2 linked regions of the Prochlorococcus marinus str. MIT 1013 genome follow. The main gene of each other region encodes a partner of the protein of the gene in region 2 in a complex. Links are inferred from orthologs where the notes say so. Each region holds a gene or a part of one and is shown on either strand. Other genes may lie near its edges. The genes, in order: uvrA and mfd.

What was found.
Region 1: the proteins of mfd (region 2) and uvrA are in contact, whole or in part, in a crystal structure (PDB 4DFC), measured with the Escherichia coli proteins. The link is inferred for Prochlorococcus marinus str. MIT 1013 from one-to-one orthologs.

What each region holds. Positions count from the first base shown.
Region 1 is NZ_CP114778.1:1,426,417-1,435,666, forward strand. Bases 1,796-5,272 are described here. They hold uvrA (excinuclease ABC subunit UvrA), read right to left. Parts: upstream 4,939-5,272; coding sequence 1,996-4,938; downstream 1,796-1,995. Other genes in these bases: O5633_RS08315 (DNA repair protein RecN), read right to left, coding at 4,983-5,272. Outside these bases: O5633_RS08305 (HAD family hydrolase), read right to left, coding at 1-1,791; more of O5633_RS08315, read right to left, coding at 5,273-6,668; O5633_RS08320 (ABC1 kinase family protein), read left to right, coding at 6,742-8,601; O5633_RS08325 (alpha/beta hydrolase), read left to right, coding at 8,602-9,162; thrC (threonine synthase), read left to right, coding at 9,189-9,250. UniProt on the Escherichia coli protein: The UvrABC repair system catalyzes the recognition and processing of DNA lesions. UvrA is an ATPase and a DNA-binding protein. A damage recognition complex composed of 2 UvrA and 2 UvrB subunits scans DNA for abnormalities.
Region 2 is NZ_CP114778.1:364,244-374,117, reverse strand. What follows is about bases 2,461-6,561. They hold mfd (transcription-repair coupling factor), read right to left. Parts: upstream 6,168-6,561; coding sequence 2,661-6,167; downstream 2,461-2,660. Other genes in these bases: O5633_RS01975 (hypothetical protein), read right to left, coding at 6,230-6,561; O5633_RS01985 (hypothetical protein), read right to left, coding at 2,461-2,632. In the rest of the region: O5633_RS02005 (DUF3038 domain-containing protein), read left to right, coding at 1-574; O5633_RS02000 (DUF4335 domain-containing protein), read left to right, coding at 583-1,191; O5633_RS01995 (SAM-dependent methyltransferase), read left to right, coding at 1,364-2,014; O5633_RS01990 (TlpA family protein disulfide reductase), read left to right, coding at 2,067-2,375; more of O5633_RS01985, read right to left, coding at 2,384-2,460; more of O5633_RS01975, read right to left, coding at 6,562-6,889; O5633_RS01970 (TerC family protein), read left to right, coding at 6,975-7,697; fmt (methionyl-tRNA formyltransferase), read right to left, coding at 7,694-8,704; O5633_RS01960 (TldD/PmbA family protein), read right to left, coding at 8,701-9,874. UniProt on the Escherichia coli protein: Couples transcription and DNA repair by recognizing RNA polymerase (RNAP) stalled at DNA lesions. Mediates ATP-dependent release of RNAP and its truncated transcript from the DNA, and recruitment of nucleotide excision repair machinery to the damaged site.

The sequences.
Region 1 (9,250 bases), 1.1 Mb from region 2 along the record:
TAAAATGGCATCACTAGGTTCTTTCAATAAATAGCTAATCTTAAAAATACCTTGCTGATCTGTTGATTGAAGCTCTAAATAATCTTTTAAATCAAACAAAACTTTTTCTACCCCTGTTCGATTCCAATCAACGCTTATGGAATCTTGCCAAAAAATATCCGATTTATTTTCATCAGCATAATAAATTTCTGTACCAGCTTGGCATATCCAAACTGCTGGTGTAGGTAATTGTGTTTCTGGATATCTTTGCCGAGCAGCTTTAACTGATCTTCCAGTTAATATTCCTAACTTAATATCAAGGTCAAATGAATGTTTTTTTAACTGATTTCTCAACTTTGATGAGGCTTGGGGTTGCTCAAGATAGTTATCTAAATCAAGAAGTAATAATTTCTTACCAATAGGGCTTGTGTCCTTAGCATTCCCCAATGTCCAGTGTCGAGGTGCAAGAAATTTCAAACGCTTCTGCATCAATGCAATGTAATTACAAATATGAGCGTCCCAACTGAAGTGCCTGCTTACTCCCTCAATTCCATTGTTACTCCACGTTTTCCATAAAGAAGGGTTTGAACCAGCAGTCTCTAAACCATCTCGTAACGCTTCTAAGTCAGTTACATCAACGAGTAGTCCATTTTCACAACGAGACAGAATATCCCTTGGGCCACCATCATCAGTAGCTACCATAGGCAATCCACATGAAGCAGCTTCCAATAATGTTAAACCGAATGGCTCAGTTAAAGCAGGGTTAACAAATAGTCCCTTTTTATGGGCAACCCAACGATAAATTAAGGGGATTTGGTCTCTTTTATGTTGTTTGGGATAAGCAACTTTTCCGTATAAATTATATTTATCAACCAATTCAAAAACCTGCTGAAATACTTCTCTTTGTTGTTTATCAAGCTGACGTGAATCATCTCGACTACCTAAAATTAAAATAAGATTATGTCTTTGCTGCAAAATTGGCGAACGTCCATAAGTCTCAATCAAAGCAGGAATATTTTTTCTCCTTACTGCTCTTGATATAGCTAAGAGAGGAGGAAGATTTATATCTCTCAAAAAAGGTTTAAAAAGTTTGTGTAATTCTTTTTCTTCTTCCTTCAAATTAGAATCTATTGAATGAAAACGATTTAAATCAACACCAGGTGGAATTATTTCTACGTTCTTTGAACTAAATCGCCCATAACGCGCGTACTGTTCAACTGATTCCTGCTTAGTACTTGTTATAAGTAAGTTTGAATGCGCTAAAGCCAATTCTTCTGCATCTATTCTTTTACTAATTGAATAAGTTTGCTCTATTTGATCATGATCTATACCAGCAGCCAATAATCTTCTAAGTTTTTCCCGGCCTAGTGAGTGACCAGTAAAAACCAATGGCAATCCTAATCTTCTACTTACCAATGCGCCAACATATCCAGCATCTGCATAATGAGCATGAATCCAATCAGGAAAATTATTTTCTTTCTGTAATCTTTGAACTATTTGATCGGCTAAATCATCTAAATAAGGCCACAATAATTCTTTCCTAATATAACGCTTAGGACCAAAAGATAACCGAATAATTTCCGCACTATTTGATATCTTTTCAACGGGATTTGAATAATCGGATGATACTCTCCTATCAATAATTAATCTAGTAATAAGTTCAACTTTCTCAACTTCTGGTCTTGCAGCAAGTCCTTTTACTAATTCTAAAACATATAAAGTTTGCCCTCCAGTATCTGAATCTCTGCCCAATTCAAGATCATGTGAACGGATTAAACCATGCAAATTTAAATGTAAAAGTCTTAATCCCAAGCAAAATCAATGTAAGAGACAATGAATAGATAACTGATTTTATGTTTTTTAAATCTAAAGAAAGCATAATGTTTTTTTTTAAAATAAAAATTAATCTTTAAAAACCCTTCTATAACTTGATTTTTAAGAGTTTTTAGAAATCAGAAACAATTATATTTACCGTATAAATTAAGAAATGTGTACAAAAATAAAAAATATTCAAACTTATTTTGGAGGATGTAATTCCAAAACTTTTTTTAGATAATTACCTGTATGACTATTTGAATCTGTTGCCACTTCTTCAGGAGTTCCCATAGCAATAATTTCGCCTCCTCGATTACCTCCTTCAGGACCCATATCAATAATCCAATCTGAGCATCTAATAACGTCCAGATTATGCTCAATAACAATAATTGAGTTTCCTTTATCTACTAGTCTCTGTATTACATCCATTAATTTATGAACATCGTAAAAACTTAAACCAGTTGTAGGTTCATCAATTAAATAAAGAGTTTTACCAGTAGCTCTTCTAGATAACTCAGTCGCAAGTTTTACTCTTTGAGCTTCTCCGCCAGATAATGTTGGAGCAGGTTGACCAAGCTTTATGTACCCAAGACCAACATCTAAAAGTGTTCTTAATCGATCTGCAGCTTGAGGTATTGCAGAGAAAACATCCACTGCTTGCTCAACAGTCATTTCTAAGACATCAGAAATAGAATAATTTTTATACTTAACTTGTAATGTCTCTCGATTAAATCGAGCTCCTTTACATACATCACATTGAACATAGACATCGGGTAGAAAATTCATCTCAATTACGTTTACACCCTGGCCACGACAAGCTTCGCATCTCCCACCTTTTACATTAAAACTAAATTGTCCTGCTTGATACCCTCTCGCTTTTGCTTCGACAGAAGTAGCAAAAAGTTGGCGTATAGGATCAAATGCACCTGTATAAGTAGCCGTATTAGATCGTGGTGTTCTACCAATTGGAGATTGATCAATCACAATAACTTTATCAATAGATTTGATACCTTTTAGCTCTTTCAATCCTTTTGGAAAAGGAACTTTCAAGCCTAAAGAATGATTTAAAGCAGGATGAAGTAGTTCGTTTATTAAAGTACTTTTCCCACTTCCACTAACTCCAGTAACAGCGACTAATCTACCTAAAGGAAAATCAACTGAAACGTTTTTTAGATTATTTTTATCACAACCAATCAAGCGTAACTTTCTTTGTACAGAGTCTCTCCTATTAGCAGGAGTAGGAATAGATGAGCGCCCACTAAGATAAGCACCAGTTAATGACTCTTTTGCAGTTAACAAGCTATCTAGAGATCCTTCAGCAATAATTTCTCCACCATGCACACCAGCACCAGGCCCTATATCAACTAAATGGTCAGCTGCTCTTATAGTATCTTCATCATGTTCAACAACAACTAAAGTATTACCTAAATCACGTAGTTTTTTTAGTGTAGATAATAATCGATCATTATCTCTTTGATGCAGTCCAATACTAGGTTCATCTAACACATAAAGAACTCCTGTTAAACCTGCACCTATTTGCGTAGCAAGTCGTATTCTTTGAGCTTCCCCACCGGATAGCGTCATTGCTGGTCTATCTAAAGTTAAGTAATCAAGTCCAACATCCAAAAGAAATTGAAGACGTAATCGAATTTCTTTTAAAACTAATTCCCCAATCTTTTTTTGTTTATTGGAAAGTAATGGCTTTGATTTTTTTGTTGTCTCAAGATCCATTAAATCCTCAACATTCTGAAGTGTGGTAGAAACACTTGATGCAGTGAGATCAGTTATTGAAAAAGGTCCAAGTTTTACTGCAAGAGCTTCAGGACGTAATCTTTTGCCATGACAACTTGCACAAGGAACTAATTCAAGATATTTTTCTAACTTTTGGCGAACCGCTTCACCATTAGCGTCCTGTAACTGTCTTTCCAAAATAGGTAAAATACCTTCAAAAGGTCTTTTAAATCCTGAATCTTGTTTATATCTGCTATCTACCTTAATTAAAATAGGTTCTTTACTTCCATTTAATAAAATATTTTTTTGCTCTTCTTTTAAATCTTTCCAAGGAGTTTTTATCTCAAAGCCAAATGCCTCGCCAACTGAAAATAATAATGAAAAATAATATGAATTATCCTTATCACTCCATGGTGCAACTGCAGCATAAACAGGTAAAGATGGATCAGGTACAACTCTCTCACAAGTAAATTTTTTCAAGTGACCAAGACCATGACAATCTGGACAAGCACCATATGGACTATTGAAGGAAAATAATCTTGGAGATAATTCTTCAATCACCGCACCATGAACTGGACAAGCAAAGTTTTCAGAAAATAATCTTTCTCTATCAATGCCTTGAGGAAGTTCCTCATTCTTTTTAGGTACTGCTTCGACTATTGCTAAACCATCTCCCCTTTTCAAAGTAGTACTTAATGAATCAGTTAATCTCTCTTCGATGCCCTCTCTCGCAAGCAATCTATCAACTACTACCTCAATAGAATGAACTTGATTTTTATCTAATTCAATATTATCTGCCAATTCTCTCACTTCTTTGTTAATTCTGACTCGAACAAAACCTTCTGCTGCAAGTCCAGACAATAGCTTTGAATGTGTTCCTTTTTTTCCTCTAACAACTGGTGCAAGTAATTGATATCGCGTACCTTCTGGAAGAGTCTTAATTTGATCAACCATCTCATCAATACTTTGAGGCTTAATTGGCCTAGAACACTCTGGGCAATGAGGTTCACCAGCCCTACCAAAAAGCAAACGAAAATAATCTTGTATTTCCGTAACCGTTCCGACAGTTGAGCGAGGATTATGACTTGTGGATTTTTGATCAATAGAAATGGCTGGGGATAAACCCTCAATTGAATCAACATCAGGTTTATCAACCTGTCCTAAAAATTGTCTTGCATAAGCAGACAAACTCTCTACATAGCGCCTTTGTCCTTCAGCAAAAATAGTGTCAAACGCTAAGGAACTTTTACCACTTCCACTAACACCTGTAAAAACCACCAATTTATTTCTTGGAATTGATAAATCGACATTTTTTAAATTATGTTGTCTTGCACCGCGAATAGTTATGACTTCTTCACTAGAAGAACCAATATTTAATGTCTTTTTTTTAGAAGTAGATTTTGAACTTCCCATTAGGGAAAAATATTAATAGTTAATTGTATAAAAAAATATGCTCATCACGCAGCTTTGTGTTCCAGCAAGCTCGCCGCATAAGCATTCGCTTCTACAATTTCACCTCCAGCCAAGAGAGCCAATTCCCTCTGCCTATCTACGATTTCCTTTAAATTAGTAACAATGGACTTAGTATCGCCATCGATAACACTCTTTTTTAAAGCAAAATGATTATCAGCAAATGCTGCAATTATAGGTTGATGTGTAACGCAAAAAACTTGGCAATGATTTGACAATTCACGTAGCAAAGTAGCTACATAGCTACTAACTGATCCGCTCACTCCTGAATCTATTTCATCAAAAATCAATAGGTTAGTTTGATCAAATGAAGAAAAAATTGCCTTTATTGCTAAAAGAATTCTAGATTTTTCTCCACCAGAGGCAATTTCTGCAAGTGGTGCTAAAGAAAGGCCTGGATTTGCTGAAAACATAAAATTAACTTTATCAATTCCATTAACTGTTGGTTCACATTCTTCAAAAACAACTTTAAAACGAACATTAGGAATACCTAATTTTTTTAGACTAAGAATTAATTTATTTTCAAATTCTAAAGCTAAAGTTTTTCTTATAGTTGATAAATCTTTATTAGACTTATCTCGTATAATTCTTTTTTTATTTTCAGAAGAAGAAAGTTCGTTAATATTATTAGAACTGTCCTGAAAAGATAAACAATTAAATAACTCATTTTTATAACTGATAAGATCTGGTATATTTCTTTGATATTTTTTTTGATAGAATTTAAGGGTAGACAATCTGATTTGTAAATCATTTAAAAAGGATGGATCAATATCTAATGTTTTTTCGTAATCATTAATCTGATAAGTTAACTCATTAAGATTATTAGTTAATGAATAAAAACTATCAAAAATTGGCTCCAAAGAAGAATCAATTTGAGATAAAGATTTTAATTCATTAATACAAAAATTAGCATGATCCAAGATAGATGGGTATTCGTCTAAACTTTCATTTAATCTATTCAACAAAGATTTAACTCCCTCTTTTAATCTTAGAAGATTAGATAAACGATTCTGGTCAGTTTCTAACTTAGTTTGCTCGTTTGGATCTTCTAATTCTAGTTTTTCTAAATCTTGAAATATATATTTCATTTCTTCTAGCTCTTTTTTTGAATCTAAGATTCTATCTCTAGCTTCCTTTAATTTGGAATTAGATTCATACCATATCTTCCAATCTTGCTTGACTTTAAAAATTGATCCTTGAATTTTTTTTAAATCCAAAGAATCTAATAAACTTAATTGATTTAATGAATCATTTAAAATATAAGTATCTCCTTGTAGCGTAAAATCAAATAAAAGTGATCTTAATTCTGATATTTGATCTCTATTAACTAATACACCATTAATTCTAAATCTAGATTTATATTTATCTTCTTTTAAACGCCATTCCCTAGTCACAATTAATTCATCATCAATATCAAATTCCTGATCAATTAACCAATCTTTTGTAGTTTGCAAAACAGAAAAAACACCTTCAATTGATGAAAACGAAGAAGCTTTAGCTACCAATCGATTATCTAGAGAGGTTTTTTTATGGGCCAATAAAGCATTTAAGGTATCAATAAATATTGATTTACCCGAACCAGTCTGCCCAGTAAAAACAGTAAATCCCTTATCAAAATCGATCTCTAAGTTCCCAAATAGAGCTATATTTTGAAAGCGTAGGCTGTTTAGCATAATTCAAAGAATCAAAAAGACACAAAGTAGGCCTAAAATGGATTAGAAGGGATGTAAACACTGCCATATTAAAATGGCCGCAGAATTAAGCGATTTTATTGAAGCTTCAGGTCTGCTTGAGTATGACCCTGAAGCTATTGAATCAATCTACAAAAAAAATCCAATTCGTCTACTTCGTAGAATTTGGCAAACACTTTTACCAATAGGATTATTTTTACTTGGTGTTGGTTGGGAAAAGTTAATTGGTTCTTTAGAAAAAAATGAAAGAAAAACTTTTAGAGCCAAAGAATTTACTAAACTTCTTGTAGATTTAGGACCAGCATTCATAAAAGCTGGGCAAGCACTATCTACTAGACCCGATATAGTTCCACCAATAGTTCTAGAAGAATTAGCTCAGCTTCAAGACCAACTGCCAGGTTTTGAAAGCGAGCTTGCAATGGCATGTATTGAAGAAGATTTAGAAAATCAAATAAACAACATTTTTACGCAAATAGATAAAGAGCCAATTTCAGCAGCATCTCTTGGTCAAGTTCATAAAGCAATACTAAAAGGGGGAGAGAAAGTTGCCGTAAAAATACAAAGACCAGGTTTAAGAGAACAAATCACTTTAGATTTATATATAGTAAGAAATATCGCTATATGGCTTAAAAATAATATTGGAATTATTAGAAGTGATCTAGTGGCATTGATTGATGAGCTTGGTAAAAGAATTTTTGAAGAAATGGATTATATAAATGAAGCTAATAATGCAGAAAAATTTAAATTACTTCATAGTAAAAATAATAAAATAGCAGTTCCAAAAATCTACAGAGAAGTAACAAGTAGACGGGTGCTTACAATGGAATGGATAGATGGTATAAAATTAACGAACATAGAGGCTGTAAAAAAGTTAGGGATTGATCCAAATGAAATGATAGAAATTGGCGTAAGTTGCAGCCTTCAACAACTTATAGAACATGGTTTTTTTCATGCAGATCCTCATCCAGGAAATATTCTAGCCATGAAAGATGGTCGATTATGTTATTTAGATTTTGGTATGATGAGTGACATTACACAACAATCAAGAATTGGATTAATCAGAGCAGTTGTTCATCTTGTAAATAGAAGATTTGATAAACTTTCATATGATTTTGTTCAATTAGGATTTCTGTCCGAAGAAGTCGATTTAAAGCCAATAGCACCTGCATTTGAAAGCGTTTTTACAAGCGCTTTAGAAATAGGCGTTAACAAAATGGACTTCAAAGCCGTTACAGATGATATGTCAGGAATTATGTATAAATTTCCTTTTAAATTGCCGCCCTATTACGCATTAATTATCAGATCTTTAATTACTTTGGAAGGAATAGCTCTTAGCGTCGACCCAAATTTTAAAATACTTGGAGCGGCTTACCCGTATTTTGCAAGAAGATTAATGGAAGATGAAAATCCAGAACTAAGAAATAGCTTAAAAGAAATGCTTTTTGATGAAAACAATTTAAAATTAGAAAGGTTGGATGATCTACTTAAAAGCGCTACAAAAGAAAAGGAACTAGATAGCGGAAAAATATTAGATCAAACAATTGATTTTTTATTTTCAAAAAAAGGTATTATACTTAGGAATGAATTAGTGAATATTTTAGCTACAAAAATTGACTCAATTGGATGGAAAACATTAATCAAAATAAATAATAAGCTTCCATCAAAAATAAGGTCAAAAACTATAGAAAAATCATCAAAAATAAATACTAATATAAACTTGAATATGTCTACAATTCAAAAAATGTTTAATATGTCAAAAATGCAGCCTGGTTTTAAAAGAAAAATAATTTTTAAAAAATTACCTAAAATTTTAATTACTAGAGATACTTACGAGATGGGATTTGGATTAATGAAGAAAACATCTGAAAAAGGTATAGTAAGATTGGTTAAAGTTGCTGCTGGTGTTCCGCAATAAATGAATTTAAAACATAACATCTTAATATTTTTAATATTATTTTTAATTCCACCAACTAAAGCAGCAGAAACATTATTTCTTTATAAAGGTACCTTTAATAGATCAATAAAAATAGAAGAGCTATATAACTTTAAGAAAACGAAAATAGCTAATACTAAACTAAAAAATCTAATAAAAATAACCAATCAAAATGAAAAAGAACTGCATGAAATTTTATCTTATAAAATAGAAATACCCCTATCGCCTAGCAGCAAGTTAATGAATAGTAAAATAGGTGAGGTTTTTTTAAGTAGACTCACTGAAATTATACATCCTCATAAAATATCTAATCAAAAAATCAGTACAAAAGCTATAAGATCAGGAATTATATTAGGTTCTTATAAAAATAATCAAAAAATTAATCTAATAGATTTTTTTAAAGCTTACCCAACTAAAAATATTGCTATTGATCTAAATGCATTGAATAAAACCTTAAAAAAAGTTGAATCATTAAAAGACTTAATCGAATTCTATTCAAATTCACCTTTAAAAAAACTGAAAGATGGAAGGTCTAGCACTTAGATTATTTGAAAATACTTGGTGAAAAAGTGTCATTTTCGGAAAAATTAAAAAAGATTTTTACCTCTAGTCCCAAAAAAAATAATTGGGA
Region 2 (9,874 bases):
TACGCATAATGCATACGTCAATAATGGCTCAAAATATCATGACACTACTGTTGACAAGACTTTTGTTAATTCCGCCATCGCAAATGATACTCCAAGAAAACTTGATTTTTTGATTCTAGTTATTGAAACCCTACAAATCAATGCTAACGATTCCCTATTATTGAAAGCCAAGGATATTGGCTTGTCTGATGATTTTTCTAATAGAGTTAAATTTTGGAAATTGAGATGTTCTAACCCTTTAAGGAATACATATTCATTTTCATCTATGTCATCTGATCAGATTAATTCTCTTGTTAAACTTATTTCTACTATGGCAGAAAATCTCTACCCCCTTATTAGGCAATTACTTTCCTCAAAAGAATCTAAGTCTCTTAATGAAGAGCGATGGTCATTATTTACTAATCGTCTTAAGTCACTTATTCGCGAACGGATGAATATTCAACGTAGTTATATTGCATCCTTATTAAGCAATGAAAATAATGACTTTTTTAGAAATTTATTAGTTATTCTCTCTCTCTCCTGTGGAAAAGGAGGAGCTAATAGATTAAAAGCTTCTTTGTATCATCAATTATAGAATAAAAAATGATTAATTTATCTTATAGATTTGATCAAAACTCATCTTCCCTAGAGATATCGGGAATGCCAGATGTATCAAATGGAGACTCTGAAGATACTATCGGTATTTTATCTTCATGGACATTGAAAATTATTGGCTCACCTGTATTGGAGGGAGAGAAAGATCATCTTGATAATTTGATGCAAGTAATTCTTCAATATTCAAGATCGTATATCTCCGGAATACGTAAAACATTTATATCTAATAAAAAAATTGTTAAGCTATCGCCTTTCGGTATTAGTCATAAATTATTACTAAATAGTACAAAGGAAGGAGTTAAGCCTTTAGAAATTATTTTAGACGACTCTGAATTGTCCGATCTAACAAGATGTCTAGATCTTTTAAGATTTGATCCTAGATTTAATATTAAATGGGATATCAAGCAAGAAAAACCCTTTAGCAAGAGATATATTCTTACTAATATTTCTAATTCTAAGAAAAATTTTAATTTCATTTATGCTCTTATTCTATTTCTATTAACTAGCAGTTTGTTAGTATTCATTCCAACAAATAATAAATATGAGTTAAGAGATTCTAGTATTAATTCTCAATCTTTATCGGATGAAATCGAATAATAATTAAACCATAGTAACTTACTTTTTAACTTTACTTTTTTATATAGTTAGCTATATAAAATTATTACATAATTGATAACAATCGATATAGCAAATACCAAGGATTTATATAGCTGAAAATATTCTCCAATAACTGAAAAAATCAACTAGAATTTATAAAAATTTAATTAAAATGAAACTTTCAATTTACGATAGAGAAAAAATAGATATTGCTGACGATCATATCTTCTATCAACAGCCTAGATATGTTCACCACCTAAGCTATTCATTCAGAACCCGCCTTACTAAGTTATATGCAGAGTATTTACTTAATCATTACGTAATTCTAGATTTAATGAGTAGTTGGGTAAGCCATTTACCTTCGAATATTAGATATAAAAAAGTTATTGGTCATGGAATGAATGAATCTGAATTAAGTTCAAATAAAAGGCTTGATAGTTTCTGGGTCCAAAATTTAAATATCAAGCAGAATATGCCAATAGAGGATTCTTCTGTTGATGTTGGATTAATTGTTGCTGGATGGCAATATCTTCAATATCCAGAAAAAGTTTCATTAGAACTATCAAGGATTATCAAATCTGATTCATTATTGATTATTTCTTTTACTAATCGAGCATTCTGGACTAAAGCTCCGAACATCTGGACTTATTCGTCAGAGAAAAATAGAATTGAATATGTGAATAATGTACTTAGTGCTAATGGATGGAGGATTGAAAGAATTTACAATGAAAAAACTCATGATAAAAAGCTTTTTGGATTTTACTCCGTAGAGAGTGATCCTTTTTTTTCCGTTATTGCAAGAAACAATAAGTCTAATTACTGAACTAGTATTTATTAATAGTTATATTTAGTATTAGTGCACAATAAAATTTTTTATGTCCTGTTCTCTAATTAAATTTAGTTCTGAAGATTGTGGAACTTGTCACAGGATGAGCTTCTTTGATTCTAAAGTTGCAAATGAATTAGGTATTGAATTTATTAGCGTAAAGCTACAAGATACATTGGTTTATAGAAAATATAGACCAATACTATTAAAACAATATCCAACAAAAGAAGGTATGGGCTGGCCGACTTATCTATTGGTTAATGAACCTGATGGAGAATTTGAAATTATAGGTGAACTAAAAGGAGGAATTGCTAAAGGTGATTTTAGAGAGAGACTTTCTAAACTATTATCTAGTTGATCTCCTAATTAATTGACTGGTTGCATCAATCCACCACTTCCAGAGTCAGAATCATCATCATCGTTTCCTGCATCTACAGTCAAAAGTGTATATATTCCTATAGCTAAAATACTTATCATTCCGCTAAACAGACTTAATCCATATTGGTTATTACTGATTTCTAATACTTCACCCAAGGTAATAATACTCAAATTTTGGTGACTATAGCAATTTTTTAGTTTAAAAACGTCAGCATCAACCAATTGAAAAATTGACATGCCATTCTTTTATGATTTTTAAATTTATCTATCGAGTATTTATTTCAGAACACATTAAATTTAGCCATTCAGTAAGTTGATCTAGAAGTTTGTCGCTATCTAATATGCCTACACCTCGAATGGTCACTGACGAGTATCGAAGTCCTTTTTTATAGATAAATCTTCCGTGAAGATGGTTTGCCAATCCTTTTATCATTAACTTAAAAGCTGGCTCATCCATCATTGTTTCAAGCTCAACATTAGGTTTTGACAACTTAATTCTCGAGAAGCCACACTTTTTGGCAATTATTTTTAATTTCATTACTTCTATCAATGATTCAACGGCCTTTGGTAATGTTCCATATCTATCAACCAAGTTGCTAGCAAATTTAACTAACGCATCATTGTTTTCGCATTCTGAAGCTAATCTATAAGCATTTATTTTTTCATCTGGATCAGTTATCCAATCTCCAGGTATAAAAGCTGTAACAGGTAAATCAATTTGAGTATCCTCAACAGATGGAATGTCTTGTCCTTGTATTTCTGCGATAGTTTCCTGCAATAGTTCCATATACAAATCAAATCCGATTGTTTCCATTTGTCCGCTTTGTTCAATACCTAAAATATTGCCAACGCCTCTAATTTCCATATCCCTCATTGCTAACTGATAACCACTACCTAGATCACTAAATTCCTTTATTGCCTTTAACCTTTGTCTTGATGTCTCATTTAATTTCTCATCGTTTGGGTAAAACAACCAAGCGTGTGCTTGTACTCCACTACGGCCTACTCTGCCTCTCAATTGGTAAAGCTGAGATAACCCAAATTTATGAGAATCTTCTATTAAAATAGTATTTACTCTAGGAATATCTAAGCCACTTTCGACAATAGTCGTACAAAGTAAAACATCAGCTTCCCCGGCATTAAATGCCAACATTGCATTTTCTAAAGCTCCTTCTTCCATTTGACCGTGAGCGATTAATAACTTCACATTTGGAATCATAATTTTTATCTTATCAGCTACATTTTCTATACCTTTTATTCGTGGAACAATATAAAATACTTGTCCTCCTCTATCTATCTCTTGCGAAATTGCACTTCTTATTATCTCATTATCAAGTGGTGCTAAATGAGTTTTAATTGGCCTTCGTAATGGTGGTGGTGTTGTAATTAAACTCATTTCACGAACACCAGAAAGACTCATATAGAGGGTCCGTGGGATTGGAGTAGCAGAAAGAGTTAATACATCTACACTTTTTTTTAACTCTTTTATTTTTTCTTTTTGATTAACACCAAAACGTTGTTCTTCATCAATAACAAGAAGTCCCAAATCCTTATAAAATATTTTTTTATTTAAAAGTTGATGTGTACCTACAACAGCATCAATATGTCCATCTTTTAATCCAGTAAATATTTGCTTTCTTTCACTACTAGTTTTAAATCTATTTAGCAAAGATACTTTTATAGGGTAAGGTGCAAATCGATCAGAAATAGTTCTCCAGTGTTGTTGTGATAATACTGTTGTTGGCGCAAGCAATGCAATTTGTTTTCCTGAAGTGATTGCTTTAAATATTGCTCTTATTGCAACCTCTGTCTTCCCAAATCCAACATCACCACAAACTAATCTATCCATAGGTTTTTCACATTCCATATCAGATTTAACCTGAATTGTTGCTTTTGCCTGATCTGGTGTTAGTGCGTATGGAAATGAGTCTTCTAATTCGCTTTGCCAAGGTCCATCTTTTGGAAACTTGAAGCCCTTTTCTTTACTTCTTTCTGCATATAATTTAATTAAATCAATAGCAATTCTTTTAACAGATTTCTTAGCCTTTTCTTTTATTTTATTCCAATTTCCACCTCCTAACTTACTAATTGTAGGTGACTTTGTATTAGAACTCCTATATCTGCCTAAACTACCAAGTTGATCCGCAGCAATACTTAATTTTCCATCCATATATTTTATTACTAAGTAATCTCTCGATTCACCATTAATATTTATTTTTTGAATATTCTGAAATAAACCTATACCATGATTTCTATGAACAACATAGTCTCCTGGCTTCATTTTATTAGGATCAATTTTTTTACTTTGGGATTGCTTTCTTCTTCTCACATATCCTGTACTTGAAATATTATGTTGTCCGAAAAATTCCTTATCAGTTACTAATGCGATTTTCCATGCTGGAAGGTAAAACCCCTCAATTTCTCCCTCATTACTATTTTTAATAGCTACAGGTATATTGTCTTCAATAATACTGCTAATACCATTAAGATCGTTGTTATTAGGTATAAACTTTGTAATACATTCATGTTCTTCTAATAGAGAAACTGCACGAGTTGGTTGAGCAGAAATTATCCAGATTGAAAAATTATTCTTTATATAATCTTTTAAAGATAAACTAATTTTTCCATATTGATTAGGTAACCATTGATGAACTTTACTGGAAATATTAAAAACATTATCTTTGTTTGTAGTGTCTTCTAAATCTGTAATATCAATCCCTTTATAGTTATTCAGGGAGTTATAAATTTCATCAATATTTTTATGTAGATTAGGTTTAAATATATTTTGTATTGATTGACTGCCTTCTCTATTTTTTATTACTTCTGTATAACTTTCATTAACTATATTATACCATGAATTTCCATGTGATAAGCCCTGCAATCGTTCATCTACTACAATAAATGTATTATCATCTAAATAATTTAATAAAGATGAAGGCTTTTCGAATGCAACTCCTAAATATTTTTTAGCAGTAGATAGTTTATTAGAATTAATTAAGTCAGAGGACTCTTCATCTGTAAATAAAATTGATATATCCTTATCATTGATTGATATAAGCTTATTTATTATTAGGGGATCAAAGCCTGTTGGAGTAATACAAACATTATCAATTTTATCCAATGATCTTTGTGATATTGGATCGAATTCTTTAATCTTATCTAATTGATCGCCATATAACTCCAATCTAATTGGTAGTTCGCTACTAACAGGATAAATATCAATAATATCACCACGTCTTGTCCAGGTTCCTTCTTGATCAATATTATTAGATTTTATATATCCACCTTCGCTCAATTTTAATGATAATTCTCCAAGATTTATTTCATCTCCTACATTTAATTTAATAGACTTTGTTTTAACAAAATCTATTGGAGGTAAATGTGGTTGTAATGATCTTTCTGTTGCTATTATTGCTATATTCTCATGCTCTTTTGTCTCCATAATATCACTAAGTACTTGTAATTGACCCCATACAATTTCTGAAGTTACCTGTATTGAATCATATGGAGAAACCTCACTTGTAGGATATAAACATGTCTTTGTCCATCCACAATCTTTTACTAGTGGAAACCACCTTGTAGCTTCTTCTAATGTTGGAACGATTACTAATAATGTTTTTGATACTTTTTTAGCAAGAGAAGTAGTAATTAATGCTTTTGCTGTTCGAGAAGCTCCTGTTAATATTAATCTTTCATCTCTATTTGATCGTCCAATCAACTCATTTGTTAACTGATGATTTTCTAAATAGTTTGCTATTGACTCTAAAGACACTATTCCAATTTACTTAATTTAATCACGTTACCATAACATTTTATTTATCTTTTTGAGAAGGGTTAACTAGCTTGATATTGATTTCGAATTGATTTAAGCTTTTCAACAAAAGACATTAATTGTTCTTGATTAAGTTCCTTCCTTGTTGAAACATTAAATTCCTTTTGTAAATATTCTCTTCCATGTGTATGATCCCATGACAAATCCCTAAGTATTTTATCGGACTCTTCAATTAATGTATTAATAGTTCCTTTATCTTCTTTATTTTGTGTTGGTATATCTATCTCCTTCAAAAGACTTAGATACTTTACAATATCATTATACTTAGTTATTTTGTTCCTATTTTTATAACCTAGACTTTTTACTAGAAAATTGATTTCATCATCTCTAGACCATTTTAATCTATCAATTTCTAAATCAATTGCTGCTAGTTCGTTACTCCAATCACTTGGTTCATGATTAGTATTAATTTTTTCATTTTTTGGTAAATCAACATTCACTGGGGTTTTGATTATATCCTCATTGATAGACCTTATAGTTTTCTCATCATTTGCTAATATTTTTAGCCTTTTATTAAGTCTTGCTATCGCTTTATCTTCAGCAACTTCTACTGTTGGCCCTTCTGCCAGTGCACTTCCCAGATTTTTATCATCGAGCCACCCATTAACTTGCACAACAGCTTTATCTGTAGTTAGGTGGCAAAGTTTCGATTCAATCCTCATAACTCTTTTGAATTAGCCTAATTAGAATTATTAGCGTTAAAATATACCAAACAGGTAGTGTAAATAGCTCTTTTTTCTTAATTTAATGGATTCAGCATCTCTTAGATCCTTAACTCCGTTACTTGATGGTATCGACCAATGGGTTGAATTAGCACCTCTCTTGCCAATCATTATTTCCTTAGAGCTTGTATTGTCAGCAGATAATGCTGTAGCCCTGGCTACAATAACTAAGAATCTAAATAATATCGATCTTCAAACAAAAGCACTGAATATAGGCATATTTATAGCTTTAATATTGAGAATACTTGTGATTCTTACTGCTCAATTCTTCTTGAATTTTTGGCCAGTTAAACTAATTGGTGGTATTTACTTAATATCACTATCAATATCAAAGTTTATTTCTATTAACAATACTCACTTAATTGATACCGATAAAGCTAATAGCAGCAAATCTAAATATTCATTATTTAAGGTTATAATTTTATTGGCTATAACTGATTTAGCATTTTCTATCGATAGTATTACAGCAGCGGTAGCAATAAGTGACCAATTTCTTTTGGTTATTACAGGCGCAATTATAGGAGTAATCGCATTAAGGTTTACCTCTGGATTATTCATTAAATGGCTGGAGATATATATTAATTTAGAAAAAGCTGGTTATATCGCAGTTGGTATTATTGGATTAAAGTTAATTATTCAATTAATATTCTTCCAATTAGTTATACCTGAATATTTATTCTTCTTAGCAATGCTATGTCTTTTTCTTTGGGGCTTTTCATCTAAAATAAATACAATTAACAATGTTTAGATTCCAAATTTATTTTTAATTCTTAGATTACATTGAACTGATAAGGTATAACTATCAGTTACTTTTTTACCTTCTAGTTGAGCATATTTTAGTTCAATTGGATAATCTTTAGTCATTATAACTATCCCACTTTTCTTGTTTATCATAATTATTTCACCAGGTAATCTATTGTTTATTGATTCCTTTACAATATACTGAATTGCAAGTAGTTCTTTTTTATTTGCTATTGAAGTGGCTTCTATTATTTTTATTCTCTTACCATTATGAAGTGTATAAGCGTTTGGATAAAGTCCCTGTATTTTTTTTATAATTTTCCTCGCATTTTGATTCCAATCAATTAAATAATCTTCTTTTTTTATTTGTCTTGCATAACTCGGCTGACCATTTAATTTTGATTGATCAATAGCTTTTAATTCTTCAAGAATTAATGATTTGTTTGAGCTTTTGATCTTACTTATTCTTTCAAGTGATTGAACCAAAAGTTTAGAGGATATTTTCGATAGTCTATTGGTAAGTATTTCAAGGTTGTCTGAATCATTAATAACCGTTGCCTCTTGTTCAATAACAGGACCTGTATCTAAACCTACTTCCATGGACATAATACAAATCCCCGTCTTTGGATCATCATTGATAATGCTCCACTGAATTGGAGCTGCTCCTCTCCATACAGGTAACAATGACGCGTGACTATTCCAGCATCCAAGTTTTGGCTGATCTAATATTTCTTTTGGAAGAATTTGACCAAAAGCTACAACTATATAAACATCAGCTTTCAAACTTTTGAGCATATCCTTTGTATTTTGATCCTTCCTTATTGATTGTGTTGAAAAGAAAGGTATACCTAAATCTATTGCTGTTTGTTTTACAGGTGATGGTGACAAGTTTTTACCACGACCTCGCTTTCTATCGGGTTGTGTAACTACAGCAATAACTTCGTTTCCAGCCTTCACTATTTTTATTAAATTCTCAGCAGCATATTTAGGTGTTCCCCAAAAAACTATCTTCACGCTTCACCAGTTATTGATATGTTATTAACCCAAACATATGGACTAATACCTTGATGCGTAACAATCTGTTCTTTTTCTATTTTAACAATACCTTTTAGCACTTTCAATATATCTCCAGCGACTGTTGCTGCCTCAATTGACGTATGTTTACCATCATTAACTATCCAACCATCAAATGGCAAGGAAAATGAACCTTGACTAGCCTTGACACCAGAATGAATAGCGGAAAGTTCATCTATTAAGATAAATTCTTTACGTGTTTCATTAATACTTAGATTGGGGTCCGTATCCATTCCACATCTACTTTTGCTTACAACCAACCAATCTGGTGATACAGATACCTTTGCTCCTAAGCCAGCATGGCCAGTTGGTTTAACTCCAAATTTTCTTGCAGTTGCCTCTGAATGTAGTAAATTTTTTAATACACCATCAGTTACTAAATTAATATTTTGAGTTGGAGTTCCTTCACCATCAAAACTAAAGGCTCCTACGTTATCTGGATGAAGCCCTTCGTCGCTTATATTTAAATTAGCAACTGAAATTTGGGAACCTATCGAATCTTTTTTCATTATACTTAGACCATCAATAATCGAACGTGCATTAAACATTGAACTAAAAGCACTAATTAATTGAAGAAAGGCTTCAGGTGAAAAACATACAAGATATTTATCGGTTTCTATAGATTTATAATTTAAATGGCTGATTAACTTATCTGATGTTTCTTTAATACAAGAATCAATTTGAAGATCCTCTAAATTAGAGTTTATTCTAATTCCGCCTGCGCTTCTAGGCTTTTTATTCTTTTCTTCACCCTTAGCATACAAATAAATAGATGATTGTGATAATTTCATATATCTATTAGCACCTTCGCTATTTATATATATCCTTTCCATATAACTTTCACTTAATCCATTATATGGAACAGAATCTATTGACTCATGCGTATTTATTAATTCTTTTTCAGCTTTTTTTAGAATAGTGAGTAATTCATCAATTGTATGCGTATCTGAAACTGTAGAATTTAATTCATTTAATGCTGACTTTGCTAATGATGAAAACTCCGGTGTTTCTTTGTTATTACCAAAACGACAAGCTTCAATAGCTCCTCTCATTGCTTTCTTAATTCCCTCACTTGTTAAGTCAGAGGTGCTTGTTATTCCAACCTTGTTA